DNA from 4 places in the Bacillus sp. CIS52 genome. Region 2 is predicted to be linked to each of the others. Evidence: predicted binding sites of a transcription regulator. Region 2 holds the regulator's gene; each other region holds the start of a gene.
The links. Region 2 encodes LexA, which represses DNA repair genes until DNA is damaged. Its sites were predicted from a motif close to CGAACATATGTTCG; they were not measured.
Positions count from the first base shown of each region.

Region 1: the regulator LexA is predicted to act here: its motif matches at 5,159-5,172, upstream of recA (recombinase RecA).
Region 3: the regulator LexA is predicted to act here: its motif matches at 2,775-2,788, upstream of ACH32G_RS12905 (DNA polymerase IV).
Region 4: the regulator LexA is predicted to act here: its motif matches at 1,919-1,932, upstream of ruvA (Holliday junction branch migration protein RuvA).

Region 1 covers NZ_JBIUFR010000001.1:274,024-281,770, forward strand. The annotation lists gene ACH32G_RS00815 (TIGR00282 family metallophosphoesterase) at 1-782, opposite strand, end outside; gene rny (ribonuclease Y) at 843-2,402, opposite strand; gene ACH32G_RS00825 (serine hydrolase domain-containing protein) at 2,695-3,876, opposite strand; gene recA (recombinase RecA) at 4,043-5,086, opposite strand; gene ACH32G_RS00835 (competence/damage-inducible protein A) at 5,258-6,508, opposite strand; gene pgsA (CDP-diacylglycerol--glycerol-3-phosphate 3-phosphatidyltransferase) at 6,526-7,107, opposite strand; gene ACH32G_RS00845 (helix-turn-helix domain-containing protein) at 7,182-7,747, opposite strand, start outside.
Region 2 covers NZ_JBIUFR010000001.1:123,918-131,664, forward strand. The annotation lists gene tkt (transketolase) at 1-1,518, opposite strand, end outside; gene ACH32G_RS00325 (DUF896 domain-containing protein) at 1,684-1,917, opposite strand; gene ACH32G_RS00330 (YneB family resolvase-like protein) at 1,986-2,636, opposite strand; gene yneA (cell division suppressor protein YneA) at 2,652-2,963, opposite strand; gene lexA (transcriptional repressor LexA) at 3,116-3,736, shown strand; gene ACH32G_RS00345 (hypothetical protein) at 3,749-4,078, opposite strand; gene ACH32G_RS00350 (hypothetical protein) at 4,075-4,503, opposite strand; gene ACH32G_RS00355 (YndM family protein) at 4,659-5,108, shown strand; gene ACH32G_RS00360 (prohibitin family protein) at 5,135-5,965, opposite strand; gene ACH32G_RS00365 (hypothetical protein) at 5,952-6,101, opposite strand; gene ACH32G_RS00370 (poly-gamma-glutamate hydrolase family protein) at 6,208-7,032, opposite strand; gene ACH32G_RS00375 (dUTP diphosphatase) at 7,245-7,679, opposite strand.
Region 3 covers NZ_JBIUFR010000003.1:36,277-44,023, forward strand. The annotation lists gene ACH32G_RS12890 (AI-2E family transporter) at 1-794, opposite strand, end outside; gene ACH32G_RS12895 (YqzH family protein) at 868-1,074, opposite strand; gene ACH32G_RS12900 (YolD-like family protein) at 1,176-1,520, opposite strand; gene ACH32G_RS12905 (DNA polymerase IV) at 1,535-2,761, opposite strand; gene ACH32G_RS12910 (GNAT family N-acetyltransferase) at 2,977-3,447, shown strand; gene ACH32G_RS12915 (antibiotic biosynthesis monooxygenase family protein) at 3,460-3,804, shown strand; gene ACH32G_RS12920 (GNAT family N-acetyltransferase) at 3,801-4,769, shown strand; gene ACH32G_RS12925 (iron-sulfur cluster biosynthesis family protein) at 4,841-5,203, shown strand; gene ACH32G_RS12930 (DUF2552 family protein) at 5,178-5,417, shown strand; gene ACH32G_RS12935 (alpha/beta hydrolase) at 5,457-6,371, opposite strand; gene ACH32G_RS12940 (YqkE family protein) at 6,479-6,703, shown strand; gene ACH32G_RS12945 (aldo/keto reductase) at 6,736-7,656, opposite strand; gene mciZ (Z-ring formation inhibitor MciZ) at 7,719-7,747, opposite strand, start outside.
Region 4 covers NZ_JBIUFR010000002.1:284,041-291,787, reverse strand. The annotation lists gene queA (tRNA preQ1(34) S-adenosylmethionine ribosyltransferase-isomerase QueA) at 1-15, opposite strand, end outside; gene ACH32G_RS11345 (DUF2905 domain-containing protein) at 41-241, opposite strand; gene ruvB (Holliday junction branch migration DNA helicase RuvB) at 234-1,238, opposite strand; gene ruvA (Holliday junction branch migration protein RuvA) at 1,249-1,854, opposite strand; gene ACH32G_RS11330 (intercompartmental signaling factor BofC) at 1,989-2,465, opposite strand; gene ACH32G_RS11325 (hypothetical protein) at 2,631-2,750, opposite strand; gene ACH32G_RS11320 (YhcN/YlaJ family sporulation lipoprotein) at 2,875-3,468, opposite strand; gene safA (spore coat assembly protein SafA) at 3,615-4,832, opposite strand; gene nadA (quinolinate synthase NadA) at 4,959-6,062, opposite strand; gene nadC (carboxylating nicotinate-nucleotide diphosphorylase) at 6,062-6,913, opposite strand; gene nadB (L-aspartate oxidase) at 6,895-7,747, opposite strand, start outside.

The DNA.
Region 1 (7,747 bases), 150 kb from region 2:
ATATGGTCATCGTTGATTAAAATCCGTTCGATATTTACGGCTTTTTTCGTTTGCTCATCGATGTCGATGAGCACTCCGCTCAGCGTTGTTTTCCCTTCCGCAACGGTAAACCGGACAGGAAGATTGGTTTTAAACCGCTTGATGACCGTTTCTCTGTCCATACCGAGGATTCCGTCGTACGGACCCGTCATACCTACATCAGTAATATATGCCGTTCCTTTCGGCAAAATGCGGTTATCTGCCGTTTGTACGTGTGTATGTGTGCCAACCACGGCAGAGGCTCTTCCGTCTGTGTACCAGCCGATCGCAATTTTTTCGCTTGTCGCTTCGGCGTGAAAATCAATAAAAATGTACGGCGTGCGCTTTTTCGCTTCTTCTATTAACTCATCCGCTTTAGCAAACGGATCATCAAGCGGCGGTAGAAACGTCCGCCCCTGTAAATTAATGACGGCAAGCTCTTTTCCGTTCGATTTAATATAGGTAATGCCTTTGCCCGGCGTACCTTCCGGGAAGTTCGCCGGCCGGACAAGATGCGGCACATCATCAATAAAGTCGAAGATCTCTCTTTTATCCCACGTATGGTTTCCCATTGTAATGGCATCGGCTCCGGCTTCCATCAGGCTATGGTAGATCTTTTCCGTCAGTCCTTTTCCGTGTGCTGCATTTTCTCCGTTTATAATCGTAAAATGCGGTTTATGTTTCGCTTTCAGTTTCGGGACATATTCTTTTACCATGTCGCGGCCCGGGGAACCGACAACATCCCCGATAAATAAAATTCTCATACATTCCATTCCTTTCTTTTCTGGGGCTCAAAAAAATAAAGTGATGCGCTAAGCATCACTTTATTTTGCATACTCTACGGCTCGAGTTTCTCTGATCACGGTCACTTTAATGTGGCCCGGATAATCAAGCTCGTCCTCAATTCGTTTACGGATATCACGCGCCAAACGATGGGCTTCTAAATCATTAATCGAGTCCGGTTTCACCATGATGCGAACTTCACGGCCTGCCTGAATCGCAAATGATTTTTCAACACCTTCGTAAGACTCGGAGATTTCTTCAAGCTTTTCAAGTCTGCGGATATAGTTTTCGAGCGTTTCACTTCTCGCACCCGGTCTTGCGGCTGACAGTGCATCAGCGGCAGCGACCAGAACGGCGATAATGGAAGTCGGCTCTTCGTCTCCGTGGTGTGACGCAATACTGTTAATGACGACTGGATGCTCTTTATATTTGGTCGCAAGCTCCACTCCGATTTCCACGTGGCTTCCTTCCACTTCATGGTCAATTGCTTTTCCGATGTCATGCAGAAGACCGGCCCGCTTGGCAAGCTTTGCATCTTCTCCAAGTTCGGAAGCCATTAAACCGGCTAAAAACGCCACTTCCATGGAATGTTTCAGTACGTTTTGCCCGTAGCTTGTACGGAATTTCAATCGGCCGAGAATCTTGATCAGGTCCGGATGAAGTCCGTGAACGCCGACTTCAAACGTCGTCTGTTCACCCATTTCCCGGATATAGTCATCAACCTCGCGGCGGGATTTTTCAACCATTTCTTCAATGCGCGCCGGGTGAATACGGCCATCCTGCACGAGTTTATCAAGAGCGATTCTTGCCGTCTCCCGTCTGATCGGATCAAATCCGGAAAGAATGACTGCTTCAGGGGTATCATCAATAATCAGGTCGATACCTGTAAGCGTTTCAAGCGTACGGATGTTACGCCCTTCACGGCCGATGATACGTCCTTTCATCTCATCATTCGGAAGATTGACGACCGATACCGTCGTTTCGGCAACATGATCTGCTGCACAGCGCTGCAAAGCAAGCGACAAAATGTTTTTCGCCTTTTTGTCCGCCTCTTCTTTCGCACGGTTTTCGGTTTCTTTTGTCATGATGGCGATATCATGTGAAAGCTCATTTTCAACCCGGTCAAGAATGATTTGTTTCGCTTCATCCCGTGTCAGGCTCGAAATGCGTTCGAGTTCTGACTGCTGCATACGAATCATCTCATCCACTTTGCTTTCCATCTCTTCAATATGTTGTTGTCGTTCATTCAGAGAATGATCTTTCTTCTCCAACATCGCTTCCCGTTTATCAATTCCTTCATGTTTACGGTCAAGATTTTCTTCTTTTTGAAGTAAACGGTTTTCTTGTTTTTGAAGCTCATTTCGTCTTTCACGAACTTCCTGTTCAGCATCTATTCGAAGTGTATGGATTTCGTCCTTTGCTTCAAGCAGAGCTTCTTTTTTCAGTGCTTCAGCATCACGCTTTGCATCTTCAAGGATTTGCTCGGCAGCACCGCGTGCGCCCGCAATCTTTGCTTCGGCAATGGTTTTACGAACATAGTAGCCAACAACTAAACCGAGCAGAGTCAGCAAAATGGAGATGAGAACCGTCATTAGGGTCATACTTTCACCTCCTCTTGCTATGAACTTGGTTGTTGCTTAAATAAGTGCCGGCATGTACATTGTCAGTTTTTCTCAACATACAGAACCTTCACAGGGAATGAATCTCTCATGCCCTTGTCAAGTTTAAATGGTTTAACAATCATGTTAAAAAAACAAATGTTACAACTTCATTGTAATTGTGTCGGAAATACTTGTCAAGCTTGCCAGCTTAACGATTCGTCTTCGGCTCAGAATCTTCGCCATGTATATATCATACCACACCTTCATCTGCTTTTCGCAAATGAAGGCTCGTTTAGTCCGGCTGGTTAAGCAATTGGTAAATTCTATTGTTTACCTGCCCTAATTTGGCGTTATTCTGAATATTTGACAGTAAAATGACATATTTGCCTGCCGAATGGCTGAAGCTGTTCAAAATGTTGTAACCGGGCATTACACCGTGATTGGAATAGCTTCCCGGATCAATGTAAAATCCCATGCCGTAAGCGGCACTGCTTCCGGCTGTGAACATTTTTGTAAAGCTTTGTTTCGAAAGAAGCGTACCGTTGACGACCGCTTTATCAAATTTATAAAGATCTTCAGCACTCATATACATGTCGCCCGCCCCATACAGCTGCGATAAGTCCAAAATGTGAGGCGTTACAAGCTGTCCGCTCTCATCAACTTTGTAGCCGACGGCAGGATATTTGGCTTCAGCAAATGTTTTGTAAAATCCGGCATGCTTCATTCCGGCCGGTTTGAATACGTGGTCTTTTATATATTGTTCGTATGACTCCCCGCTGACCTGAGATACGATATAGGCGAGCACTGAATAATTGGAATCTCTGTAATCCCAAACCCCAGGCTGCCGTTTAATTCCGCGGTATTCTATATCCTTAATTAAATCAATGGGAGAAATCGGTCCCTGACCCTCAATATGTCCGTTTATGCCGGACGTATGATTGAGCAGGTTTTTCAGTTTGATGCGCGTGCCGTTAGGAAAATTCGGCAAGTATGTACTGACGGGGTCACTCGTCTGAAGCAGCCCTTTTTCTTCAAGCTGCAGGACAGCCGTCGCAATTAACGCCTTTTGTGAAGAACCGATATAATATGATGTTTCCGGATTGTTTTTGATTTTTTGTTTTCGGTCCGCATAGCCAAAACCTTTTTTCAGCACAACTTTTCCATCTTTTACGACCATTGCTGTGCCGCTGAACCCGATCTGTTGCAAGTAATTGCTGATTCGTTTATTGTGATCGATTGATTTAGGTGTTTTCTCTTTTTGCGTCTTTTCTTTTTTTTGTTGAGTCTGGTCATTTGAAGAATCAGATTGAGCGGTGGGAGCACTTTTAACAGAATCCTTCTCCCGGTGATGCGCTGTGACGGTCCAGATCATAATAAAAACAGTGACAAGCAGCAGAAAAAGAAACAGCCCTCCCGTTTTCATCAATTTCTTCTTTCTTTTTTTGTTAATTCTTGTGCGGCGGGGGCTCGTCATCTTTTTTCCTCCTCAGATATAATTTCAACTTTCGCCATGATGTTAGACGAGTGAAGGGTGAAAAAAGTTGTAACATTTCAGATAAAATTTTCCGAAACAGCCAGTGTTTTTTTTAACACACAAAAAAAGAGCGGAAATTGCTTATTCCGCCCTTTTGATCGTGCTTTTATTCTTCAAATTCAAGCTCTTCCTGAGTTTCTTCCGATTTTTCCGTAACACCGTTATTGTCCAAACCGTAATGTTCACGGATTTGTTCTTGAATCATCAGCATGATGTCTTTATTTTCTTTTAAGAACTGCTTGGCATTTTCACGGCCCTGTCCGAGGCGTTCTTCTTCATAAGAATACCACGATCCGCTTTTTTGCACGATATCAAGTTCAGTTCCAAGGTCGATGATTTCCCCTTCTTTGGAGATTCCTTCACCGTACATGATGTCCACTTCAGCCGTACGGAACGGAGGAGCGACTTTGTTTTTTACGACTTTAATTCTCGTTTTATTCCCCATCACGTCGTTGCCCTGCTTTAATTGCTCGGCACGGCGCACTTCAAGACGCACGGAAGAATAGAATTTCAGCGCGCGTCCGCCCGGTGTCGTCTCCGGATTTCCGAACATAACGCCGACTTTTTCACGAATCTGGTTAATAAAGATTGCGATTGTTTTAGATTTATTGATGGCCCCGGAAAGCTTACGGAGCGCCTGAGACATGAGACGCGCCTGTAAACCGACGTGTGAGTCACCCATGTCACCTTCTATTTCAGCTTTTGGAACAAGCGCCGCAACAGAGTCAACGACTACGATATCAACAGCTCCGCTTCGCACCAGCGCTTCAGCAATCTCCAGCGCCTGCTCTCCCGTATCCGGCTGAGACAGAAGCAGCTCTTCGATATTGACACCGAGCTTTTGCGCATAAACAGGATCAAGGGCATGCTCAGCATCAATAAATGCTGCCTGTCCGCCTTTTTCCTGAACCTCAGCGATGGCGTGAAGCGCTACGGTCGTTTTACCTGAGCTTTCAGGTCCGTACACTTCAATAATCCGTCCGCGCGGGTATCCGCCTATTCCGAGAGCGGTATCAAGTGCAAGGGAGCCGCTCGGCACCGTTGAAATTCTTGTATCCGTTTTTTCCCCGAGCTTCATGATGGAACCTTTGCCGAATTGTTTTTCTATTTGCTTAAGAGCCATATCTAAGGCTGCCTGACGATCACTCATTTATTTTTTTCCTCCTTTATCTTGCCACTACATATACTATACCTTGTTTACTGACATTTGCCAAGAAAAAAGCGAACGCATATTCGGATTTTTTCCGCGTTCGCTTTTCTTCAAAAGAACATAATTCCCTTCGTAAAAATTAAAAATCAGAGAAAACGCCCTTTTAAAACTTTATTTTTGATCCAGCATTTTTAAAATGAGATGGCAGCCGTATTTAGCGGCACGCTTTCTGATGCCGGTTCTTGATCCGGCAAAGTTAAATTCATGCACCTCTTCTTTTCCTTCCGCGGAAATGCCGATAAAGACGCGGCCCGGGGCATGCCCTTCCTGCGGATCCGGACCCGCAACTCCGGTAAAGCTGATACCGATATCGCTTCCGGTCAGCTTTCTGACACCGGCGGCAAGCTCGCGCGCGCACTCTTTGCTGACCGCTCCGCTATCTGCGAGCGTCTCGGCTTTCACACCGAGCACATGCTGTTTCACGCTGTCGGAATAGCAGACAACGCCCCCTGCAAAAAGTTGAGACGCGCCGCTTAAATCAGTCACCCACTCTGAAAACAGTCCGCCTGTAAAGCTTTCGGCAGAGGAAATCGTGATTCCGTTCTGTCTGCATGCTTTTGAAAGCTCCTTCACCAGGGACGTATCATCATATCCGTAGAAAAATTCACCGACACGTTCTAAAATGGCGGCTTCCGTTTCTTTTAAAAGCCGTTCTGTTTCTTTTTCATCGGCATGTTTCGCCGTTAAACGAAGCGTAACCTCGCCGTCAGCGGCAAGCGGCGCAATCGTCGGATTCGTCTGCGCGTCAATGATATCTTCTAAATCAGCTTCAAGCTGAGATTCACCGATTCCGAAAAACCGCAGCACGGTTGAAACGATTTTCTCATTTGAACCGAGCTTTTTAAGAAGCAGCGGCTTCGCTTCATTTTCAAACATCGGACGCAGCTCGCTCGGCGGTCCGGGAAGCAGCATATAAAGCCTTGATCCGTGCTCTGCAAGCATTCCCGGCGCCATGCCGAAATGATTCGCCAAAACGTCCGAGCCCTCAATAACGAGCGCCTGTTTGCGGTTATTCGGCGACATGGTCCGTTTTGTTTTCGCGAAATACTCTTCAATCGACCGGAACGCTTCGTCATTCAGAACGAGCGGGCGTCCCAACGTGTTTGCAATGGTTTCTTTTGTTAAATCGTCCTTGGTCGGTCCGAGGCCGCCTGAAAAAATAATCAGGTCCGAGCGCTCTTCGGCAATGCGGATGACTTGCTTAAGCCGCTCCGGATTGTCACCGACAGCGGTGTGGTAAAACACGTTTACGCCGATTTCCGCCAGCTCTTTACTGATAAACTGAGCGTTCGTATTGGCAATCTGTCCGAGCAGAAGCTCTGAGCCGACTGCAATGATTTCCGCTTTTTTTGCTAATTCCATGTTCAAGTCCTTCTTTCTTAGTTAGATGTTTTTAACGCATCCCAGTTCTTCGCAAAATAATCCCAGCCGGAAATGACTGTGAAGAGCACGGCCACCCATAAAGCGATATCGCCGAACGGGAAAGAAACGAGCTCAAACGGGAGATTATGAAGTAAAAGCGCTGCAACAGCGATGATCTGAGCCCATGTTTTAATTTTCCCCAGCATATTGGCGGCTACGACTTCCCCCGTTCCCGCCAGCACAAGTCTTAGTCCCGTTACGGCAAATTCGCGGCTGATGATGACGATGACCATCCATGCCGGCGCAAGGTCAAACTGCACAAGCGTAATTAATGCCGCGGACACAAGCAGCTTGTCAGCCAGCGGATCTAAAAATTTCCCGAAGTTTGTCACGAGGTTCAGCTTTCTGGCGTAGTAGCCATCCACCCAGTCAGTCGTTGATGCGATAATGAATAAAACAGCTCCCGTAAGATGTGCGACCGGAATCGATTCATCCCCTATATGAAGGCTGCCCCACTGAAAAGGAACAAGCATGATAATCATAAATACAGGAATTAAAGCGATTCTTGCCAGTGTGATTTTATTCGGTAAGTTAAACATAAAGCCCCTCCAATAATATGTACTCGGACGTGAAGAAAAAGTCATCTTAATCGTTCAGATGACTTTTTCCCCTTTTATTTTTTCATCTTGATTGTTATGGTCTGCGCCATCACATCATGCGGATTGAGTTCATAGGACAGAACCTCTCCGTTGATTTTAATTTTCAGGTTAGGGGCATAGCCCGTGCGTATTTCAATCTGCTTTTGATCTGTGATGTCTTTTTTGTAGGTTTCGCCTTTTTGCAGCGTCCCTTCTTTTAATGAACCGCCGCTGTCATCACGGACGCGGATCCAAGCGTTGTCGGAAGCAATCAGTTCAAGCTTGTACTTATCAGCTCCGGAAACATTGTATGAAGAAGCTGAGCCTTCTGTTCCGGCCGCTTTGATCTCTGTCTTTTCACTGCTCTTTTCTTTCTTTTTCTGCTCTGGCGCTTTTTTGTCTTTTTTGCTGTCAGTTTGCGCTCCGTCATTTGTATTGCCGTCGTTTTTCAGCGCAGAATCCTTAGGAATCTCATACTTGCTCTCACTTTGGGTGACGGCCTTATTGCTGTCAGTCTGCCCGGACTTGCTAATTCCAAACTGGATAATCGCATACACGATCGCAATGACGATAATCACACCGATGACAATAAGAACGGTCG
Region 2 (7,747 bases):
GGCTAGCTTCCACGCAGCTGCGGTTTCATTGCCGTCAGCAGGTCTGATCACAGAAAGATTAGGAAGCGCGCGTAAAGATGCAAGCTGCTCAATCGGTTCGTGAGTCGGTCCGTCTTCTCCTACGGCAATGCTGTCATGCGTAAATACATAAGTGACAGGAAGCCCCATTAATGACGCCAGACGAATAGCAGGTCTTAAATAATCTGAGAACACAAAGAATGTGCCGCCGAATACGCGGAGGCCGCCGTGAAGCGCCATTCCGTTTAAAGCAGCGCCCATCGCAAATTCACGGACACCGAACCAGAAGTTTTTCCCGGCGTAGTCTTTGGCCGTGAAGTCCCCTGCGTTTTTGATTGTCGTTTTGTTTGAACCCGCAAGGTCAGCAGATCCTCCGACAAAGAAAGGAATTTTCTTGGCGATGCCGTTCAGCACCTCACCTGAAGATGCGCGGGAAGCAAGGCTGCTGCCTTTTTCATAGACAGGAATTTCCTGATCCCAGTCTTTCGGCAGTTCGCCTTTCATGCCGAGTGACAGCTGTTCAGCAAGCTCAGGATATTTTTCCTTATAAGCCGCGAACTGTTCATTCCATTCCTGTTCTTTTTTCGCGCCGGCTTCTTTTACAGCTTCGTTGAAATGCGCGTATACTTCTTCTGGAACATAAAAATCTTCTTCAAACGTCCAAGCGTACGCTTCTTTAGTCAGCTTGCTCTCTTCTAGTCCTAGCGGAGCGCCGTGAACACCGGATGTGCCCGCGCGGTTTGGAGAACCGAAACCGATTGTCGTTTTCACTTCAATTAATGTCGGTTTTTTATCATTCTGGCGCGCTTTCTCAATTGCAGCCGTCAATTCAGCGATGTTATTTCCGTCCTCAACATAAAGGACTTCCCAGTTCATGGCTTCAAAACGCTGTTTTACATTTTCAGAGAAAGAGCGGTTTAAATCGCCGTCTAAAGAAATATCATTAGAATCGTATAATACGATCAGGCGGCCTAATTCCAGATGGCCTGCAAGAGAAGCGGCTTCAGAAGAAATGCCTTCCATCAAATCGCCGTCTCCGCAAATACTATATGTATAATGATCAACTACGTTGAATGAATCCCGGTTATATGTTTCAGCCAAATGGCGTTCTGCAATTGCCATTCCCACTGCCATAGCGATACCCTGTCCCAAAGGCCCGGTTGTTGCGTCGACTCCGGCTGTATGCCCGAACTCCGGATGTCCCGGTGTTTTGCTTCCCCATTGGCGGAACTGTTTCAGGTCTTCAATGCTGAGGTCATACCCGCTTAAATGCAGCATGCTGTACAAAAGCATTGAACCGTGTCCTGCTGATAAAACAAAGCGGTCGCGGTTAAACCATCCCGGGTTCTGCGGATTTACGTTCATAAACTTCGTCCACAGCGTGTAAGCCATCGGAGCAGCTCCCATCGGCATCCCTGGGTGTCCGGAATTAGCTTTTTCAATTGCGTCTATAGATAGTGTACGTATGGTGGCAACTGATTTCTTTTCAATTGTATCCATTATAATCCCCTTCCTTATTGTTGTACCTTTTCATCATAAAGCGATGCTGACTTTTTCTCAACTCTTTCAGCTTAAATTTGAGATAAACTTGTTGAAAATTGTCGCAAATCACAGCCTGATATTAGTATATACAAAAAAGAATACGTATTGCCGTATTCTTTCTGTTTAATGAAGATTATTTTTCTGTTGTTCCCTTTTTAATTTTTCAGGAGTGACATCATTACCCTCCGGATCAATAACTTTTACGCTCTTTAACGTATTTTTCATTGAGGAGCGGAACCCTTTCAAATACTCCTGGCGAAGCTTTTGCTGTTCGGCTTTTTCCTCATCGGTTATCGTGTTTGATTTAGCTTTTTGAGCCAATTCGTTAATTCTTGCGATTTTTTCTTTAGAAATCATAATAAGCTCCTTTGGTGCGTGTTGATTATATACTACTAAAACATAGTCTTTTTTACAACTGAAGCATGTCAGCTGCCTTCACTGTCTGCGATATATTCCTGAAAACGCCGGTGAACCGTGGCTTTGGATACATCATAGCCGAATCCTCTTAAGGTAGCCGCGATTTCTGCAAAGGTAAGCTTGTTGGCTCTCAGCCTGATAATTTCCGAAACAGGGACCTCTTTTTTTTCTTTTCCGCTGTTTTCATGTCTGTTTTTCAGATTCCGTTCAGGTTTATAACCGTTTTTTACGGCTCTTTTCATTCCCCGCCGGATTTTCATATTGTGAATTTTCCTTTGATATTCCTCAACAATACTGACGATTTCGAGTACCATCGTATCAGCTTCGGAAAGCTCCAGCTCACCTTTATGAGCCGTCGTATATATCTTTACGTTCTCCCTGTAAATACAATGCAAAAGCGCGATCTTGGCGTTTCCTCTTCCCAGTCTTGTTTCATCCTGCACCAATATCGCGTCAATATGTGACTTTTTAATTTCATCAAGCATTTCAAATACTCCGTCGCGGTCCATTTCGTAACCGCTGGCTTTCTCTGAAATGACTTTTACGACTTCCATGCCGTTTGCCGCAGCGATCTCACTGAGCTCCTCTTCCTGTCTTTTTAAAGACGTCTGCTGCTGTTCTTTGTTTGTGCTTACCCGGGCATAAATGAGCGCCTTCATTTCTCTCTTTCCTCTCTAATTGACAATGGCCAGCTGATATACGGCCGGATGCTCCTTCTTAACCGGAAGAATAAGTTCGTCTCCGGGCTTTATATCAGCAGTTTGGAGATGATTATTCTCCGTCACCCACTCAATGAAATCTTCTTTGTTAATATTTTTCATCTCTGCTACTTGATCCGCAAGTGACCACAGAGTATCTCCGTCCTGAACCTTTATTTTAACATATTGGCTGAGTGCCTGATCATTTCCCGCACATGAAACAAGTAAAATAACGGCACTTAAAATCGCAGTAAACAGTCCGACAAATATGATAGATTCCTTCGCCATTTAAACAACCTCCAGAATGTTTGTTCGCTTTTTATACCTTTCAGTATATACGAACAAACGTTTCTGTCAATCGTTTTTTTCGAACCTATGTTTGTACTGTCAGGAAAATCATGCTATAATCTACTTAAAATCGACGTTTTGAGGTGCGAAATATGACGAAGCTATCAAAAAGGCAGCTTGATATCCTGCGTTTTATTAAAGAAGAGGTAAAAACGAAAGGATATCCGCCTTCTGTAAGAGAGATAGGAGAAGCAGTAGGACTGGCTTCCAGTTCAACCGTGCACGGACATTTGGCGCGGCTGGAGACAAAAGGCCTGATCAGACGGGACCCTACTAAACCTAGAGCGATTGAGGTATTGGATGAAGAAGAAGTCCAAATTCCGAAAAGCCAGGTTGTCAATGTCCCGGTCATCGGAAAAGTGACGGCTGGTATTCCGATTACGGCTGTTGAAAATATCGACGAGTATTTTCCGCTTCCTGACCGGATGGTTCCTCCGGGAGAACACGTATTCATGTTAGAAATCATGGGAGAAAGTATGATTGACGCCGGCATTTTTGACAAAGATTACGTCATTGTCAAACAGCAGAGCACGGCCAATAACGGGGAAATCGTGGTGGCTATGACCGAAGATGATGAAGCCACGGTCAAGCGCTTCTATAAAGAAGACAATTATGTGCGGCTGCAGCCGGAAAATCCGACGATGGAACCGATTATCCTGCAAAACGTAAGTATTTTAGGGAAAGTGATCGGCGTATTCAGAGCCGTTCATTAATTCTATTAAACTTTATTTATCGTAAAACCCCTCTGAAAGGGGTTTTTCTTTTGCAAAAAAAGAGCAGATTCGCCCTGGCTTAAGAAACGAACCTGCTAAGGAGGAAAAACTTACATCTTTATTATCTGTCATCTCACTTTTGAAGTCAACAAATAATGTTTCCCTAAGGAAACTTTTTATCCATTTTTCAACTTTTGTATTTGTGCGCGCTGATTTTGATATATATTTATCTTTACCTGGAGCGGGCGGATTACATTGTATTTGTGAAAATTTAGTACATAGTACAATAGGTTTTGATGAGGTGTAAAAAAACCCGCTGCCTTTGCGGGTATCTATTTTCATTCAAAATGATAATATTCCACGCCGTATAACCCTTTAATATGAACAGGTTCACAGACGTTTGAAGAGCTTTCAATCAGAATCCTGTATTTGTGATACGGATCAATTGATTTTTTGTCCTGGGCACTTAGGTTTAACCAGCTGCCGCTGTAGCTTTTAGAACTTAATGTATAAAAGTTTCCGTTCAGCGCCATCCGCTGGAGTTTTACGTTTAAATTGCATGAAGAATTGTTCACAATGGTGAACTTGTATCCTAATAGGTAATCATCAGCTGATACAGCCCCCGGGTTTTCAATAAAAAACTCTTTTGCATCTCCCTCCATAATGAAGCTTGTTTTTGATCCGAATTCAGTGGTAGCCGCTTCAGCTGAGTGTACTCCGCAAAAACATAATAAAAAAACAGCAATACATATCCACCATTTTTTCAATTTTGCATCCCCCTTTTTTACATATTTTAACTTGTGAATATGGTGATGTCTATTTACATTTTATTAAACGCACACTTCATAACCACTATATACCAGTTTAAAAATTTGCTGATTGCCTACAATGAAGACTAAACGAAATAACGAAGGTGGTTCAAATGAAACATGTAATTGCTTTCGCTTCTAAAACAGCGCTCACACTTGCTTTGCTGTACATTGTCCTGGATCTGATGTACCAAGTAACTTTTTTAAACGTTCTGTTTATTACCTTGATTTTAAGTTTGATCACTTACTTTTTGGGTGATTGCATGATTCTGCCGAGAACAAGCAATTTTACAGCCGTTGCAGCTGATTTCGGAATTTCATTCATTATATTATGGATATTTCTAATGAACATTGGCGGGTTTAATGTCTCCCCTGCAGCGGCAGCGGTTATTTCTGCATTTTGCCTTTCTGTTTTTGAAGCATTTTTCCACCGGTATCTGCAGCAATTTGTGCTGCCTGAAGATTATCAGGGCGAAACAGGGACAGACAGCACACAATTGAGATATCAAACCGAGGCGTCTGAAGAATTAATGCCTGAAAAAGATTCTGAAGAAAAAACATAAAAAGGAGGCATCCGCCTCCTTTCTTTTTATTTTTGCTTCTGATCGTCCAGCGGCAGCTGCAGCAGTGAGTCTGTGCCTGTCGCTTTCGGTGTTTTTCCGTCCCATTTTTCAATCCATTTATATTTGATCATTTCATCAGACATTGATTTTTTTATGATTTGGTTATAATCAGCGATCCCTTCCGCTTCAATTTTTTTCTTTTTCGCTTCTGCTTCAGCTATTTTAATTTCAGTCTGCGTCCGTTCAAGCTCCTGTGAAGACTTCACTCTTGCATCAATGGCTTCCTGTGTGGCTTTATCCGGCTTCGGTACGCCAAGCGTCAGATCATCAATTAAAAATCCAAGGTTCTTCATATCCTCAGCAAACCTTTTTTGAACATCGGCAGCGGCTTCTGCAGATTTTTGCCCATATGTGTCAATAACCGAGTATTTGCTGATTGATTTTCGCGCCGCGTCCCACAGTCTTGTTTTTAAATATGTATTTTCAATCGTTTCAACGTCTACCGCCCCGAATTTGTTAAACAGATCGACTACTTTATCAGGCTGCACAACATAGTTGTAAGCGATATCCATTTCAATATTTTTACCGTCTGAGGTTGCCACTTTTATATTTTCATTATTTACGGTCTGCATACGCACCGGATATTCCGTTACTTTATTAAACAAACCGACTAAGTGCCAGCCTTGATCCAAAGTTTCGGATTTTACCCCGCCGTTCGGTGAGTATACGACTCCGACATAACCATTCGGTATTTTTTCAATAAATAATGACGCCGTAACGCCCGCAATTAAAAGGGCTGCGCCTATAATCACACCGCCGAGTATTTTTTTTGTGTTTCTCCGCTTATTTTCGCTCATGCTGATCTTCTTCCTCCCATGACTTTTTAAATTTTTTGGCTCCGCTTCCCACTTGTTTAAAGATTGGACTCAGCATCAGCCATAAACCGAATCCGATGATGGCAAGAAGAATGACAGACCCAATCATCACTTTCATTCGCCCACCTCTTTTCTTTCATCCTGTCAGTTATGTATACGATCTTAAGAACTTAAAGTTTCATAAATTTCAAAAGAAAAAGCTCCGCCGGCAAAAAGCCGCGTGCTTATTTATAATTGTCATTGATAAAATCAGAAATCGTTTTTGTGAATTGTAGAAAGGTATCGTTTTGTGTGGACGCTCTGCTTTTAAGCGTAAAAGTATCAAACAGTGATTTTCTAAAACCGGTGCTCATTTCGATTTGAATACTTAATCCGGATGAAGATTGATTGGCAAGATTGTTCGGACTGACACCTGCGTATTTATCATTTATGCCAAGAAGAACGGCAGGATACCCGTTTCGTTTCAGCACACCTGTCAAAAGTTCGGCCCGTTCTCTGTCTGTACCGCCGATTTTTATCTTTTTATCGTCGCTGCCGTAACCGTGCAATGAAATGACATTTGAGTGCTCTTTCACCATTTGAACGGCTTTAGGTTCGTCGAAATGCGAACTGGTCAAATGCAGCTCAGCATTGCCGGCTGATTTTAGCCCTTCAAATAAATACAGGCTCCGGTTTTCGGCAATTTTTCTAGCCAACTCACTGGTACCCGGCTCTATGCCTCCGCCGTGTATAGCTAATATGAGAACAGAAGGGTCATGTTCTTTCGATGAAATAGAAAAAACGGAGGGGGCCTCATGCAGTTTTAATTCATCGAAACTGCCGTAAGTATCTGAAGCGGCATCAGCCCGTAAAAACGGCAGAAACAAAAACGATAAAATTAAAACTAAAATTCCTTTTTTGGTTATTGATGGCAATTGTATGTTTATGTTACAATACAAATGCTTCAGCCTTTGAAGCGAACGGCAGAACAGGGTGACTTTGGACGGTTTCTTCTGCTCTGCCTCTTTGCCAGCAGCTTTACGGTCTTCTCTTCTAACCCTTTTTTTCATAACATCATCCTTTCTTTTGTTTACACTTTTGTCACAATATTATATACGCTGGACAAGACCTCCGTTCATCTTAAAGAATAAAAACATCAGAGCATCTTCTAGATAGACGGAATGCTGAAGAAGGAATATCGGGAAATCATTCATCAATATGCTAGCGCAGCTGGCGCTTCGAAATCAATAAAAAGACTGCTTAACAGCAGTCTTTAATCGTTTTATTTTGTGCCTGTTGATCCCAGACCGCCGCGGTCATTGTTTCCGAGCTTGTCCACTTCGATCAATTCCACTTGAGGCATTTTCTTCATGATTCTGAATTGGCAGATCCGCTCTCCCTTGGAAATATCGGTATCCCGAAGTGCGTATGCCGGGAAAAACCAGAAATCATTGTCACCTTTATAAGATTCATCGATGACACCCATTGAATTTGTCTGAATAATACCGAAATGCTTATATGTACTTGAACGCGGAACGACATGGGCCTCATATCCTTCCGGCAGCTCCATCGCAACTCCGAGCGGGATAAGTTTGAACTCACCTTTTTTGATTGTTATATCCTCTGCAGCCCGTAGATCGATCCAATCGCCCTGTTCAATTTTACTGATTCTCGTTTGTGTATCATCTGAATATTTAATTTTAATTTGTAAAGTCATGTTCGCCGCTCCTTTTGATTCCCTATTTTAGTCGTATTAATGACCAATCCGTGCACCATTATACCATT
Region 3 (7,747 bases), on a different contig from region 2:
GGAAATGTGCCGATCCAAGGTCCGATAAACGGAATCAGGTTTGTCACCATGGCGAACGCGCCCAGAACGAGCGGATAATCGAGCCCGATGATGAAATAGCCGATCGTGACGAGAACGCCGACACAGAAACTGACGAGCAGCTGCCCTTGTATGTATGAACTGAGAGCCTCATCCATGTCCCGAAGGATTTGTTTTCCTTCCTTTTGATGTTTTTCCGGAAGAAGCCGAAGCAGCCGCCGGGGCGCTTTATTTCCTTCTTTTAACATGTAATACAGCGCAAACGGAATAATGGCGGCGGTGATGGCGGCATTGGCAGCCGCACCGGCCAGGCTGCTGAGAGAATCAGCGATTGAACCGGAATAATTTGCGGCTTTGTCTGCTAATTTTTTGAAGGAATCCTCATGCTGAAGCCGTGAAAACCATTTGCTGTCCTGGAGATGCCCGATCCAATTTTCAGCTTTTGCGGAAAGCTCGGGAATGTGGTCTGTGAAGGCTGTAAACTGTTTTTGAACGGCAGGGCCCGCCGTGTAAAGGAAGAGGACAAAAAGGCCGGCTGTTCCCGCATAAATCGCTAAAATCGCGATTCCTTCAGGCAGCTTTAATTTCGCATGCAGCACTTTGACGAGCGGGCGGCACAAATAGTAAAGGACGCCCGATAACACAATGGGCGGAAACAAGGTTTTAACCGTAATCACAACAGGCTGGAACAAAAAGTCTATTAATGTTCCGAGATAAATGATGAGAAATAACAGAAGAACGGCATAGCCGATCTTGAAATAAGGCCCGACAGGCATATTCTGCACCACGCAATCTTTAAGGGTTTACTCTCGGACGTTTCCCTTATCGCCCGGCGCATAAACGTCTGTGTCAGGAGAACTGCCCCTGATTGGTGACATAATCGTAGATAATATCTTCTACATGGGCATGGAGGTCCTCGTCGGGTTCTTCGTTCCTTCTTTCTTCCAAAGCTTTTTTCAAACTCTGTTTTTCATAGGGGCTCAGCGGATCTGTCGACACATTCCGTCCATACTGGCGGAGGGCCTGTCCCAGCATTTTTTCTACAAATTGATCCATCGTATATTCTCCTATTCTTATCATTCATCCTTATTCTACTAAATATCATGTGATCCTCCCACTCTTCTATCATATTTTCTGTCAGGCCGCTTTAGGTTCTTTTATTCCAGTTCAGCTGAGAGAATAAGATGAAACGGCAGGGTTAACGCATCTTCATCGTTTATGATTTTTAAACGCTTTTCGTCATGCTTCACTTGTTTTACCCATCCCCAAAACCGGCGGGGGCCGTGTGCGGAAGCGTAGGTGACTGAGATGGCCCTGTCTTCTTCAATCGCCGCCGCAATGATGCGGTTCATGTCGTTCATTTGCTCTTCGCTCAGTTCCGGCGGCCGGAATTCCCGTTCTTTTCGTTTCTTTGCAAGCAGCTGCTCCCGGTGTTCGGGGAGCATCATCCGGCTTGACTCCCACATGACATTATATCCGGGTGTTAATTTGTTCGGATTCATGTATATCACCTCAATTATTTGTAATGCCCGCCGATTTTTTCAGCCCGGTGAAAGGCTTGGCCGGCCTCTGTCAGCGACACGGCATGGAGCAGCGACGCAGGGCCGTACCGCTCATGGATATCATCCAATACTTTGCCGAGACTGATCTTTTTTTCCTGGGCATCGAACAGGCTCAGCTGAACATAATCACAGGGCTCCAGCTGGGAAAGGGCGACGCCGGCGCTGCGGACGGGCTCCCCGTTCCAGTGCTCTTTGAAGAGCTTGACCGCCGTTTTAAAAATATCCATTCCGAAATTGGTCGGAGAGACGAGCTTTTTCTGTCTGTGAAAACCTGAAGGGAAATCAAAATCGGCGCCCCTGATGCTGACTGAAACCGTATGGCCGATGTATTGTTTAAAACGGGCGCGGCGGGCCACTTCTTCGCTTAACTCCAGCAATACGACTTTGATATCCTCAAAGCGGCTGTAGTCTCTCGGAAGAGTCATGTTATGGCCGATCGCTTTTTGCCGGCTGTGCGTGTTGACGGTGACCGGAGAGGGATCGATGCCGCGGGCTGTCCGCTGAAGCAATTCGCCGTTAATGCCCCAGCGCTTTTTTAGCAGTTCGGGAGGATGCGCGGCAAGCCCGCCGATCGTGCTGATGCCCATCCGCCTTAAATGATGCTCCATCCGTTTTCCGATGCCGAATAATTTTCCGACCGGCAGCGGCCACAGATCCTGTCTGATATTTGACATATCCAATCTGTAAATGCCGGATGCGTTTTTTTTGGCAAAATGGTCGCAAGCCATTTTCGCAAGCGCCTTATTCGGCCCGATGCCGACACGGGCATAAATTCCGAATTCACACATAATCGCTTGTTGAATGTTTTTGGCGATTGTAAAAGGATCACCGAACAGCCGCCTGCTCCCGGTCACGTCGAGAAACTGCTCATCGATGGAGTAGGGTTCTACAAGATCGGTATACCGCTCGAACAGCTCGGTAATCATAACGGAGACATCAATATACCGCTGCATCCGCGGCCGGACGATAACGGCGTCTGGACATTTGGCCTGCGCTTCCCCCAGCCGTTCAGCATTTTTTACGCCGTATCGTTTGGCGAGCGGACAAGCCGCAAGCACGACGCCGCTGCGTCTTTCGGGATCTCCCGAGACAATGACGGGCCGGTTTTTAAGATGAGGCGCTTCCGCTTTTTCCACAGACGCATAAAACGATTGCATATCAACAAGAAGAATATCAGCCATAAAAAAACCTCCGGGAACATTTGTTCTGTTTTTCATTTTACCCGAACAATGACCATGTTTATACTGGTAAATCATTCCCCGGTTGGAAGACGGGCTGATTCGTCTGCTTGAAAAGAAATCATTTACAATTGCAAACAACCCACATATAATTTTTTATATTCCAAGGAGAAGAGCTGACATTCATTTTGCCGGACGAAAAGGAGAGTCAATCGATAATGGATATTCGAACAATTACCTCTGAAGACTATGAAATGGTTACGTCTGTTTTGAATGAATGGTGGGGCGGCAGGCAGATGAAAGACAAACTGCCGCGCTTGTTTTTTGAACATTTTCAGGACACAAGCTTTATTACGTTCGGGCCGGAGGGAATGACCGGTTTTTTAATCGGGTTTCAGTCACAATCAGACCCTGAGACGGCATACATTCATTTTTCCGGTGTGCATCCAGATTTCAGAAAAATGCAAATTGGAAAACAGCTCTATGACCGATTTATGGAGACGGTGAAAGAAAGGGGCTGCACAAAAGTCAATTGCGTGACGGCGCCTGTCAATAAAGTATCAATCGCTTATCATACAAAATTAGGCTTTGAAGTTGAAAAAGGAACCAAAACCGTAAACGGAATCCCTGTTTTTGCGAATTATGACGGTCCGGGAGAAGACCGGATTCTGTTTGTGAAATATATGTAGGGGGGGATGAATATGGGTTTTTTAGCTGATACGCCCAAACCGCCCTATTATGCGGTCGTTTTTTCATCAATAAAGGGAAAATATGATGAGGAATATGAGCATACGGCAGAGCGCATGATGAATTTGGCAGGCGGACAGCCGGGCTTTTTAGGCGCGGAAAGCGTTCGGGAGGAAAACGGCTGCGGCATCACGGTTTCCTACTGGGACAGCCTGGAGGCGATTAAAAGGTGGAAAGACCATACTGACCACCGGGCGGCAAAACAAAAAGGAAAAAGCGCCTGGTATGAAGCGTACGCGGTCCGCATTACGAAGACGGAGTCACAGCGGATGTTTGCGTCAAAAGGGGCGGAAGATTGATTACATTTTTACGGCATACACAAGAACAGACGGCGCGGGAAATTGCGGCGGTTCAGCGCTGCTCTTATCAAAAAGAAGCCGAGCTGATCGGCTTTTTCGGCATTCCCGGGCTGCATGAAACAGCCGAAGACATACAGCGGTCACAGGAGACGTTTGCCGGTTTCAGAGTAAAAGATCAGCTCGCAGGCGTCATTTCGTATGAAAAAAAGGGATATGACCTTGTCATATGCCGGCTGACGGTGCACCCATCCGGCTTTCGGAAAGGAATCGGACGGGCGCTTATTCAATTTGTGATAGACCAAAACCGGGACGCCCAAAAAATAGAGACGGCTACCGCCAGCCAAAACGTTCCGGCAGTCTCTCTCTATTTAAAAGCAGGGTTCACGGAAGCCGGACAGACTGAGACGCCGGAAGGGCTGACCCTTTCGTTTTTTCATCTTTATCCGAAGAGGAAAGCGGAAGTTGTTCCGTACAAGCCGGAATGGAAAGAGATGTTTGAAAGAGAGAAGGCGGACTTGATCCGAATCTTCGACCCCGCACTTCATTCAGTCAGCCACATCGGCAGCACCTCCATCCCCGGGATGGCCGCAAAACCCGTCATTGATATACTGGCGGAGGTTAAAGAGATTTCGGACGCTGACCGATTCAGTCCTCAGCTGGAAGCACTCGGCTATGAGGCGAAAGGAGAAAACGGGATAGAGGGCCGGCGTTTCTTTCAAAAAGGCGGCAACAAGCGCACACACCACGTCCACATATATGAAACAGGCCATCCGGACGTGGGGCGTCATCTGCTGTTCCGGGATTACCTCACCGCAAAGCCTGAAAAAGCGGCTCAATACATGAAGCTGAAAAATGGGCTCGCTGAGACATACCCGTACGATATGGCAAAGTATATTGAAGGGAAAAAGGACTGGATCAAGGCGGCTGAACAAGAGGCAAAGGACTGGGAGAGCGGGCTGCAGTAAAGAAAGCAGAAACAATGCATACAGCGGTCCGGTATGCTACAATGGCGAAAATGAAATACGGAGGATCACCTATGCAAATACATGTGACAGATGCCGCGAAACACACGCTTTTGCAGGCAATGGACGCCAACCCGGAGAAAAAAGCGCAGCTCCGCTATGACGCAGAAGGCTGCGGGTGCGCGGTCAGCGGCGTGCCGGCCATCTGGCTGGCGGACGAATTAACGGGACAATGCGAACGCATTGAAACCAACGGACTTCCGCTTTACATCCAGACCTCACAAAAAGTGTTTTTTGACGAGGAAATGACAATCGATTACAATGAAAAGGCAAAAACGCTCGTCTTAAAAAGCCCGGCAGAAATGCTGAGCCCGAGAATGAGCATATTAGTAAAGCAGGGAGAAACTGAAAGTGAATCAAAAGCTGAAAGCCATTAAACAGACGGCACAGCATAAAACGTGGGTATCCTTTTTGAACAACAACCATCCGTACAGTCTGCTGCACTGGTCCATCGGAGGCGCTGAATCCGTACAAAAGGATGTCTGGCTGCTTCAGGATGAGATGACCTTCAAAGCGCAGGAGTTTTCGACAATCGACCTCGCCATTGACTGGATCGGAGAAAATATGGACGGGATTACCGACGTTTTATGACGGGAAAGCGAAAGAACAAGTATACGTTCTTTCGCTTTTTTACGTTTGCGTTATGGCATCTAAAAAGGTTTGCACGGCTTGACGGTAACTCTCGGGATTTTTGGTGTACGACATGGCATGACCGCCCGATTCGGCCAGATACAGCATCTTCGGGCCGCGTTTTCTGCGGTGCAGCATTTCGGAGGAAGCGGGAGGTATATAATCATCCTCCTTACTGTGAATAAACAGAACGGGCTGCCGGATGCGGCTGATAACCGATAAAGGCGAGACGTCACGGATGCGGTATCCTTCTCTCACCAGCAAAAAGAAATCAGCCAAAGGCAGCAGCGGCCACCGAGGCAGCCGGAATTCCCGCTTCAGTCTGTAGGCTAACTGATCGTGAAAACTTGCGAACGGACAGTCCGCAATATAAAAATCAGCGCCGTCTCCATCCTGATGATCTCCCGCGTATAATAAGGCCGTCACCGCTCCCATTGATTCGCCGTGGATACCGATTTGGCCGCCGTCCCCGATTTTGTTTCTCACCCAATTCACGGCTTCTTCCAAATCATCTTTTTCAAAATAACCGTAGCTCGTTGTTCGACCGCCGCTTTTTCCGTGCCGGCGGTGGTCATACACGAGCACATTCCAGCCTAAATCCAGAAACAAATCCATGTATTTCAATGAATTAAACAAATTGACGGTAACACCGTGACAAATAATCATCGTGTTTGCCGTACGATGCGGGGCGATGTAAAAGCCTTTGATCTCATACCCGTGGCGTGACAAGATGACGGCCTCTTCTTTTTCCATGGCCTGAAAGGAATCAAATACCCCACGCCAGTCTGCCCTTTCTCTTTTTATGATGTCTTCATCCGTCTTTTTCTTCATAAACATGATCAGATTCGTAAAAGCAAATCCGGCGGCCAAAAAGACCGCACAAGCCGAACCGAACACCGCCAGCCATTTTTTCACGCAGGCACCCTCCTTTAATATGAAAAATCCTTCCCTATGAACGTTGCCGGCCTCCGGCGCTCCATGGTACACTTACTTCACCATTATTCAGATACGGGGGTATAATGATGAAAAAGCAGCTGCCTAAAGAAAAACACAGCTTAAAAGACAATCTGGAGGAAGATCTGAAGGCCAGGCTTTTGCAAATGAAAAGTGAGCTGAAGGAAGAAGACGAGAAAAAACAAGCGCAGCAAAAGGCGGAACAAATCAGAAAACGAAAAGAAAAAGAAAAAAATAAAAGCTTTGAAGAGCTGCTGAATGAAAGCAGTCTCGATTGGCACAAATATAAATAAACCGGCATCTGACAAGGTGCCGGTTTTATTGTTTAAGAACGATGGGCTTCGTATACGTCCTGTTTTGTATGGTATTGCAGGGCTTTGATTTCCTGACTGCTTAAACGCCGGGCTTCTGCAGCCGAACAGTTTTCTCTCAGCTGTTCAGGCGAGCTTGCTCCGGTGATGACAGAAGCGACGGCCGGCTGTGAAAGCAAGTATTGAAGAGAAAGCTCCGTCATGCTCAGATCAGGCACGGCAGCGTTAATCGCTTTTTTGGTTTCTGCCAGTTCTTCAAAAGAATATGTTAAATAGCCGTTCTCTTTTACGCTTGCGGCTGCTTGATCGAGCGGTTTTTCCGTAAGAAGCCCTTTAGCGACAGGCCCTCTGGCGACGACGCTGATTCCGTTCTCCTCTAAAAGGGGAAGCCACTCCTCGGGACGCCGGTCCAGCAGGCTGTATTGCATCATAATACTTGTGATATTTGATTTTTTCACATATTCTTTAATGACATTCGGACGAATCGAGGAAATGCCGTAATACCGGATGACACCTTCCTGTTTTAAGTCCTCGAACGCTTCGATCGTTTCATCAATCTGATCCTCCATCGTGCCGCCATGCAGCTGATAAAGGTCGATATAGTCCGTTTTCAGCCGGCGCAGACTGTTTTTGACCGCTTCTTTTATGTATCCTTTGGAAGCGTCCCAATGCCAGCCGTCTTTCTCATCATTCCAGCGGTTTCCGGCTTTCGTGGCTAAAATGATGTCGTGTCTGCGGTTTTTGACGGCCTCCCCGACGATTTCCTCATTTCTGCCGAAATCATAAAGATCAGCGGTATCTAAATAATTGATTCCAAGCTCGATCGCTTCATCCAAAATAGACAGCGCCTTAGCTTTATCCGTGCCGAGCGACATACAGCCGAGCCCGATTTCGCTTATTTCTAAATCAGAACGTCCCAATTTGCGTTTTCTCATCATTTTGCTCCTTTTTATGGTCTTTTATTGACCGTAATATAAAGGCGCGAAGTTTTCAACTGTTAAGGCCCGGTGATCCAATCTCCGACAT
Region 4 (7,747 bases), on a different contig from region 2:
TAAATCGACTTTCATCATTTCACCTTTATTCTGTCTATTGTTATTTCATTCTGCCGAAAAAATTGAGCAGGATGGATAGTATCACACTGATTACAATACAAGTAACAACGGGAAAGAAAAATGTGACATTTCCCTTTTTAACGAAAATATCTCCGGGCAGCCGTCCGACAAAGTGCCAGACTGCGCCGGCAATAAGCAAAACAGCACCGAGAACCATGAGAACCTTCGGAAAATCAGTCACAGGCAGGCGCCTCCAATCGAAAATGCTCATATACAGCCGGGGTCACGACCCGTCCCCTCGGCGTTCTCTGAAGAAATCCGATCTGCAGCAGATACGGTTCGTACACATCCTCTATTGTATGCGGTTCTTCGCCGATTGTCGCGGAAATCGTATCAAGGCCGACCGGACCGCCGCTGAATTTTTCAATCATGCCTATCAGCAGCTTATGGTCAATATGATCAAGGCCGAGCGCATCGACTTGAAGACGTTCGAGCGCGTCGTGAGCGATTTCTTCAGTGATGCGGCTGTCGCCGAGCACCTGGGCAAAATCTCTCACTCTTCTGAGAAGCCGGTTTGCAACCCGCGGCGTTCCCCTTGACCGTCTGGCGATTTCCAGAGCCGGCGCTTCTTCGATATCCACTTCAAATACTTCAGCCGTTCGTGACACGATATCTGTCAGCTCTTCCTGCGTATAGTATTCAAGGCGCGACAGCACCCCGAACCGGTCTCTGAGCGGTGCGGTCAATAATCCCACCCTGGTCGTCGCTCCTACCAGCGTAAAAGGCGGAAGGTCAAGACGGACGGAGCGGGCGGACGGGCCTTTACCAATGACGATATCAAGGCAGAAATCCTCCATCGCCGGGTACAGCACTTCTTCAATTGAACGGTTCAGCCTGTGAATTTCGTCTATAAACAGCACATCACCGGGTTCGAGCGCCGTCAGAATGGCTGCCAAGTCTCCCGGCCTTTCAATGGCCGGCCCTGACGTTGTCCGCATCTCCACACCCATCTCATTGGCCACGATCGACGCAAGCGTTGTTTTTCCGAGACCCGGAGGCCCGTATAAAAGAACGTGGTCAAGCGTTTCCTGCCTCATTTTCGCCGCATCGATAAAGACGCGCAGATTTTCTTTCACCTTCTTTTGGCCGATGTACTGGGCGAGATTCTGCGGCCTGAGGCTTTGCTCGATTATTGATTCATGGCTGTCTGCTTCACTTGAAACGAGCCGTTCATCCATGAACATCACCTTACTTTAATAATTTTTGCAATGCTTTTTTCACATATTGATCTGTTGAAAGCGCCGTTTCCTCTTTTAAGTGAGGAAGCACTTTTTTAATTTCTTTTTCGGCGTAGCCGAGAACCCTGAGCGCTTCAAGGGCCTCGTCAAGCGCCGTTTCAGCCTCTTGTTTTTCAATGCGCGCTTCATGATTGAACAGGTTGTCAATCATTTCAGGCACGACATCGGCCAGTTTGCCTTTTAAATCAAGAATAATCTGCCGCGCCGTCTTTTTGCCCACACCCGGAAATTTCACCAAAAAGGCTTCATCTTCCTGTTCAATCGCTTCGATGACGGCTCCCGGATCACCGGAACCGAGAATGGCGAGCGCCCCTTTCGGCCCGATGCCGGTGACGTTCAGCAGCTTTGTGAAAAGCGCTTTTTCTTCCCTGGTTGAAAAGCCGTACAGAGAAAAGGCGTCTTCTTTTATATGATGATACGTAAAAATGGTCTCTTGATTGCTTACCTTATAAATAAACGGATTCGGAGTGAAGACCTGATAGCCGATTCCGCCGTTTTCAATCACGATGTATTGGGGAGATACGTAATCAATCGTCCCCTTCACGAATTCAATCACACCTATTCACCTCTTTGACTGCTTATCATTGTAACACAAAAACAGCCAAAGTCTTATAGAAAAGTTAACGTATGTTCGCTTTGCCACCTTCCGTTCAGAAAAAAAAGACATGTGTCACATGTCTTGCGTCAAAGTCAGCCGCTGTAAGTCTTAATATGATCGATCACGCTCTCAAACTCCGCTTTTGTCCTGTACGGTATACCATGCTCCAAATGCTTTTGCAATCGGCTTTCCAACCGCTCTAAATCAATTTGAAAGAAAGACTGGATCGGCTCCGACAGCGATCCGGGACGGCCGTGAAAAGTGGAAATCACCCCTCCGTCCGTGACACCGATATAACCGTTTACCTTACTGAGCGGAGAAATATCATCAACATGCTTACGGAAAAGGACGAAACCTTTTTTCTGCTCAACGAGCGTCCAGCCGGCGTATGCGGCCCAAAAGTCTTCCATCGCCAAAACGGTTTCATCCGTATGTTCGATGCCGACATCACCGTCAAGATAAACCTTTTCCAGCTGGACGTGCACCCGAAGCGGCCCGTAATGCTCGACCTCTGCCCCGTATGCACTGTTTCCTCCGCAAATCAGGACTGCAGCTGATAAGATAAGCATAAATAAAAGACGCCCACCGCAAATTCGTTTCACCAATAACACCTCTTTATTCAATCAAACTCTTGATGCTAGTTTGACCAAAGATGCCGGTGCTTAACCGTTTTCTTTCTTTTGACGGTTTCGCCGAAAAAAAAGCAGCCCTCTTATGAAGGCTGCCCCGCTTTATTATGCCCGGCAGGCTGATATCAGTTTCATCTGTCCGGGCGTCAGTTTGAGTCGGTATCCTCTTACAGTCAAATACACAGTTTTTGTCCCGCAGCTTTTGTCGCGCTCCGTTTTTTTCATCCCGGCTCCTCCGTTACATTTTATTTTGCTTTTATGTTAACAGCGCAATATAAAGAGCGTTTTAAGAATATGTAAAGAAATGATGAAAAAAATACTGCCGGATGAAATCATCCGGCAGTCCCGTCTAACGGCTGTTTTTGTTCATGTCTTGAAGCTTTGTAAAAGTGGCGTTATCAGTAAATACTTGAATTGCGCGGCCGTCCGCGAACTTTTTGGCTGCATGTTTGACATGTTTATCATCATTTTTCGTAAAAGGATGATTTGTTCTGACGGCAATGACGACTCTCGTGTCAGTCACGACGACCTGACTATCCTGTACGCCTTTTACTTTTTTCACACGGTTTGCAATTTTTGCCGCCATTCTGATGTTTTCGGCATTGTCATACCCATTATAAGACATAGCGGCCGGCGGCGTATTGGCGTTGCGGCCGTTATATGTGCCGTCAGTTGTTAACGGAACCCCGTTATTCGGCGCATTTCGGTAAGACACGTTTGTCGTATCCCGGCGGCCGTTTCGGTTTTCCATCATTTCGGAAACAGGTCCTTGATGGTCCATTCCGTACTGGCGTCTGCCGTTATCATTGTCATTTGAATAATACCCGACCGGACGTGTTGTCTGATTGTAGCGTCCGTCATTCATGGCATTATTTGCTCCGCATGCCGTTAAACTTGCAGTCACGGCTAAAACGCCTGCGATTGTCATCAGTTTTTTGCCCAATGGAAAAACCCCCCGTGGATTCATCGCTGTGTGAGCGTTTTCCGCTCATGTTTAGGATGTGCGGCCGGCGGCGGGTTTAAGCTTGTCAGTTATGTCCATTCTTCTTCGGACATAAAAAAAGGAACGACATACATCGTCCCGATACATTAGTCTTCATCTTCCTCCGGCCGTCCGAATACTTGATTTGGACTCGGCTGATTCGGCGCGGCATTGGGATTTGCTCCGCCGTAAGGCATAAAATATCCGGCATTTGCGCCCATATTCGGATATGGCTGCACAGGCATATTGGCGTGATGGTGATGTGAACCATGATGATGTGAACCGTGGTGGTGATGATGGTGATGCGAATCATTGCATCCGCAATCATCGTCCTTAAATTTTCCATCGTGATGCGGCTCGTTTGCGTAATGTGATGAATAGCCGCCGTAATACGGCATATGTCCGTATGGAGCACCGCCGAAACCAGATGTAAAACCATCAAAATGCTCTGCATTTTCATGGGCCTGGTTTTCATATTCACCGTAACCAGCTTGCGGCCCAAATCCCGGATGATGGAATCCGTGATGATGGAATCCGTACGGTAACGGCATCGGCATTACCGGAAAGCCTCCATAACCTCCTCCATAACCGCCGAAACCTCCGCCTACCGGGAAGCACGGATGGCATAAACCCGAACCCGGCAGCATCGGTGTCACCGGAACCGGACAAGGACAAGGCATGCACGGAATCGGATAATGCATAAAAGGCGGTTCAACGGCCGGCATATTCGGAAACGGGACATTCGGGATGTTTGGCATGTTCGGCAGATGATAAGCTGCGTTTTCTTCTTCCATCTTTCCGGCTTCAGGCGCCTTTGGCATATTCGGGTAATTCGCGTTTTCCATGTTGATCATTTCCTCCTGTTGTGGAATGTTATTGTCATGCTCTTTTTCTTTCGGCTCGACAAAATGTGTCACCGGTTCCTCCGGCTTAGGAGGCGACCACGGCTGAAACAGCTGATTGGTCGGATAATACTGATTCATATCAGCTTTCGGCAGCACATTCTCATGCTTTTCAGGGATCGGCGGCACATACGGAATTGACGGCTTTGGTTCTTCCGGTATGGTGTCTTCAATGTCCACAACTGATTTCGGTTTTTCTTTGGCATATGGATGCTCATGCTTATGCGCAGACGTTCCGAAGTTTGCCTTTGGTTCTTTTCTGACCGGAACGGCTTCTGAAGGCACCTTTATCTTCATTCCAGGCATAATTAAGTCTGGATTGCTCAGCTGATTATTCAATTTCTTTAATTCTTCAAAATCAACTCCGTATTTTTCAGCTATTTTCCAGAGCGAATCGCCTTTTTGAACGATATGAATTTTCAACGTTTTCCCCTCCTATGCACAAAACGTGAACGGTACATTTGTCATTACAATACGTTTCTTCACACTATATGCAGGCGAGCTGGGCATGATGATAAAAAATTTGGAAAGGAGGGGAGTTTTTTATTTTTACGTATGGCTCAGCATTCTGTTCAACGCACGAAGCGCTTCTGTCCGAACCGCTTCCGGAACCTTAATGACACCCTTTGGCTCGCCTTTTTCAAGCTGCTCAAGCGACCACAATAAATGCGGAAGGTCGATTCTATTCATTGTCAGACACGGACACATATCCGGATTCAGTGATTTAATCTGTTTATCCGGGTGCGATTGAATGAGGCGCTGCACAAGATTCATTTCCGTGCCGACAGCCCACTTGCTTCCCGGCTCAGCCTGTTCAATCGTATCAATAATGTATTTGGTAGATCCGCTGTCATCACTTAGCGAGACCACTTCCCGCGAACATTCCGGGTGAACGATAATGCGTATGTCAGAATCCCGCTGCCTCAGCTGAGAAATATTTTCCGCTGTGAATTTTTCGTGTACGGAGCAATGTCCTTTCCAAAGGATGACCTTAATGTTTTCCGGGTGGTCGGTAAGCAATCGGTTCTGAGCCGGATCCCATACAGCCATTTCTGTCAGCGGAATGCCGAGGTCATATGCTGTATTTCTGCCTAAATGCTGATCCGGCAAAAATAAAATTCTTTCCTTTTGTTTAAAAGCCCATTCCAACACGCTCCGGGCATTCGAAGAAGTGACAGTTGCTCCGCCGTGCCGCCCGACGAATGCTTTAATTTCCGCCGTCGAGTTAACATATGTTAACGGAATGATGGTGTTACCGTACAGCTCTTGAAGCTCTTGCCATGCTTTATCTGTCTGCTGTATATCAGCCATATCAGCCATCGAACAGCCGGCACGCATATCGGGCAAAATGACAGTTTGGTTATCATCAGTCAGCATATCAGCCGTTTCCGCCATAAAATGCACGCCGCAAAACACAATATATTCCGCCTCTTTATTTTTTTCGGCTGCTTGGGCAAGCTGCAGGGAGTCACCGGCAGTATCGGCGAATTGTATCACTTCATCTTTTTGATAGTGATGTCCCGGAATGAACAGACGTTTTCCGAAGGACCGTTTAATCGCGGCGACCCGCTCCTCCATTTCTTCGGTACTCAAGTTTTTATAATGGCTCGGCATCATGTCAGCTGATGCAGTTAACACGTCAAAGATAGACATTATGAAAAATCCCCCTGTTCCGCCGCCGCAACATCCATGCTGATATCGGCGCTTTTTACTGAATGAGTCAGAAATCCGAGTGAAATATATTGTACGCCTGTTCCTCTATAAGCAGGCAATGTGTCGAGCGTTATGCCTCCGGATGCTTCCGTTTTGATATGGGCCGGTGTCATGGCCGCAAAACGCCGGACGGTCTCAGGCGGACAGTTGTCAAACATAATAACGTCTGCGCCCGCTTCTATTGCCTCCAGCAGCTGCTCTTCGGATTCAATTTCGACTTCTGCCGCAAGCATTTGCCCCGCAGCTTTTCTCGCCCGCTCCATTGCCGCCTTTATCGATCCGCAGGCGGCAATATGATTATCTTTAATCATGATGCCGTCATATAGGCCGAAGCGGTGATTACAGCCGCCGCCGATCCGGACGGCGTATTTTTCCAGCATTCTGAGCCCCGGTGTTGTTTTTCTCGTATCGCAAAGCTTAATGGACGGATCATCAAGACGCCTTTTGGCCTCATCCGTCATTGTCGCAATGCCTGACATTCTTTGGATAAGATTCAGGATGACACGCTCCCCCGTAAGAAGAGCCGCCGCCGGGCCTTCCATTTCAGCAAGCACGTCCCCTTTTTTCATCCGTTCTCCGTCTTTTTTCAGAGAGCGGACGCGGATATCGTTGTTTAAAAGCTTCCACCCTTCACGGATAACGGCTTCTCCGGCAAACACACCGTCTGTTTTTGCGATAATCTCGGCCTTACATTGCTGATCCGAAAAAATCGCTTGTGACGTTACGTCACCCGTTCCGATATCTTCCTGAAAAAAATGTGTCAGCATTTGCTTCAGCTGCAGAATGTCCATATTTCTCCAATCCCTTCGTTTTTTCTGATAACTGTTCCTGATGTTGAATGAATGATTTGTTTTCCATGCCACTCTTTCTCTGTCCCGGGAAAATCAGCGCGAAAATGGGCGCCTCTGCTTTCCTCCCGGATAAGAGCAGAAGATACGGCGAGTTGTGCGGTCTGCCATAAGCAGGACAGCTCCGCTTGTTCCGTTGTGATATTCTTCACATTCATATGATGAACAGGTACTTTGTTAAGCCAGGATGCCAGCGCCTGCATGTTTTCTTTATCTCTGACGATGCCCGCTCCGGCTGTCATTTTGGCTTGGAGTATGTGAAGCGTTGTGTCCGGCACTTGTAAGATGACGTCAGATTTTTTCGAAGCTTTTTTATATCTTCCGTTTAACGGCGTTTGAATGATATGTTCCGCACACCTTTGTCCGCTTGCCAAAGCTTCCAGCAGCGAGTTGCTCGCAAGCCGGTTTGCCCCGTGCAGGCCTGTGCAGGCGGTCTCGCCTATGGCGTAGAGATCAGGCACAGACGTTTTCCCCCATGTATCGGTTTTTACTCCGCCCATTAAAAAATGCATCCCCGGGGCTACGGGAATTCCGCTTTCAATATCAACGCCCGCTGTTTTACAAATTTCTGTTATGGTCGGAAAACGTTTGTTAAAATCGGCTATTCGGCTGCAATTCATGTAAACTGGATTTTCTTTCATTATTTCTTCGAAAATCGCCCGTGAAACGACATCCCTCGGCGCCAAATCTTCAAGCGCGTGTCTGCCCGTCATGATTCTGCGGCCTGAACGATCCGTTAAATATCCGCCTTCCCCTCTCACAGCTTCAGAAATCAGC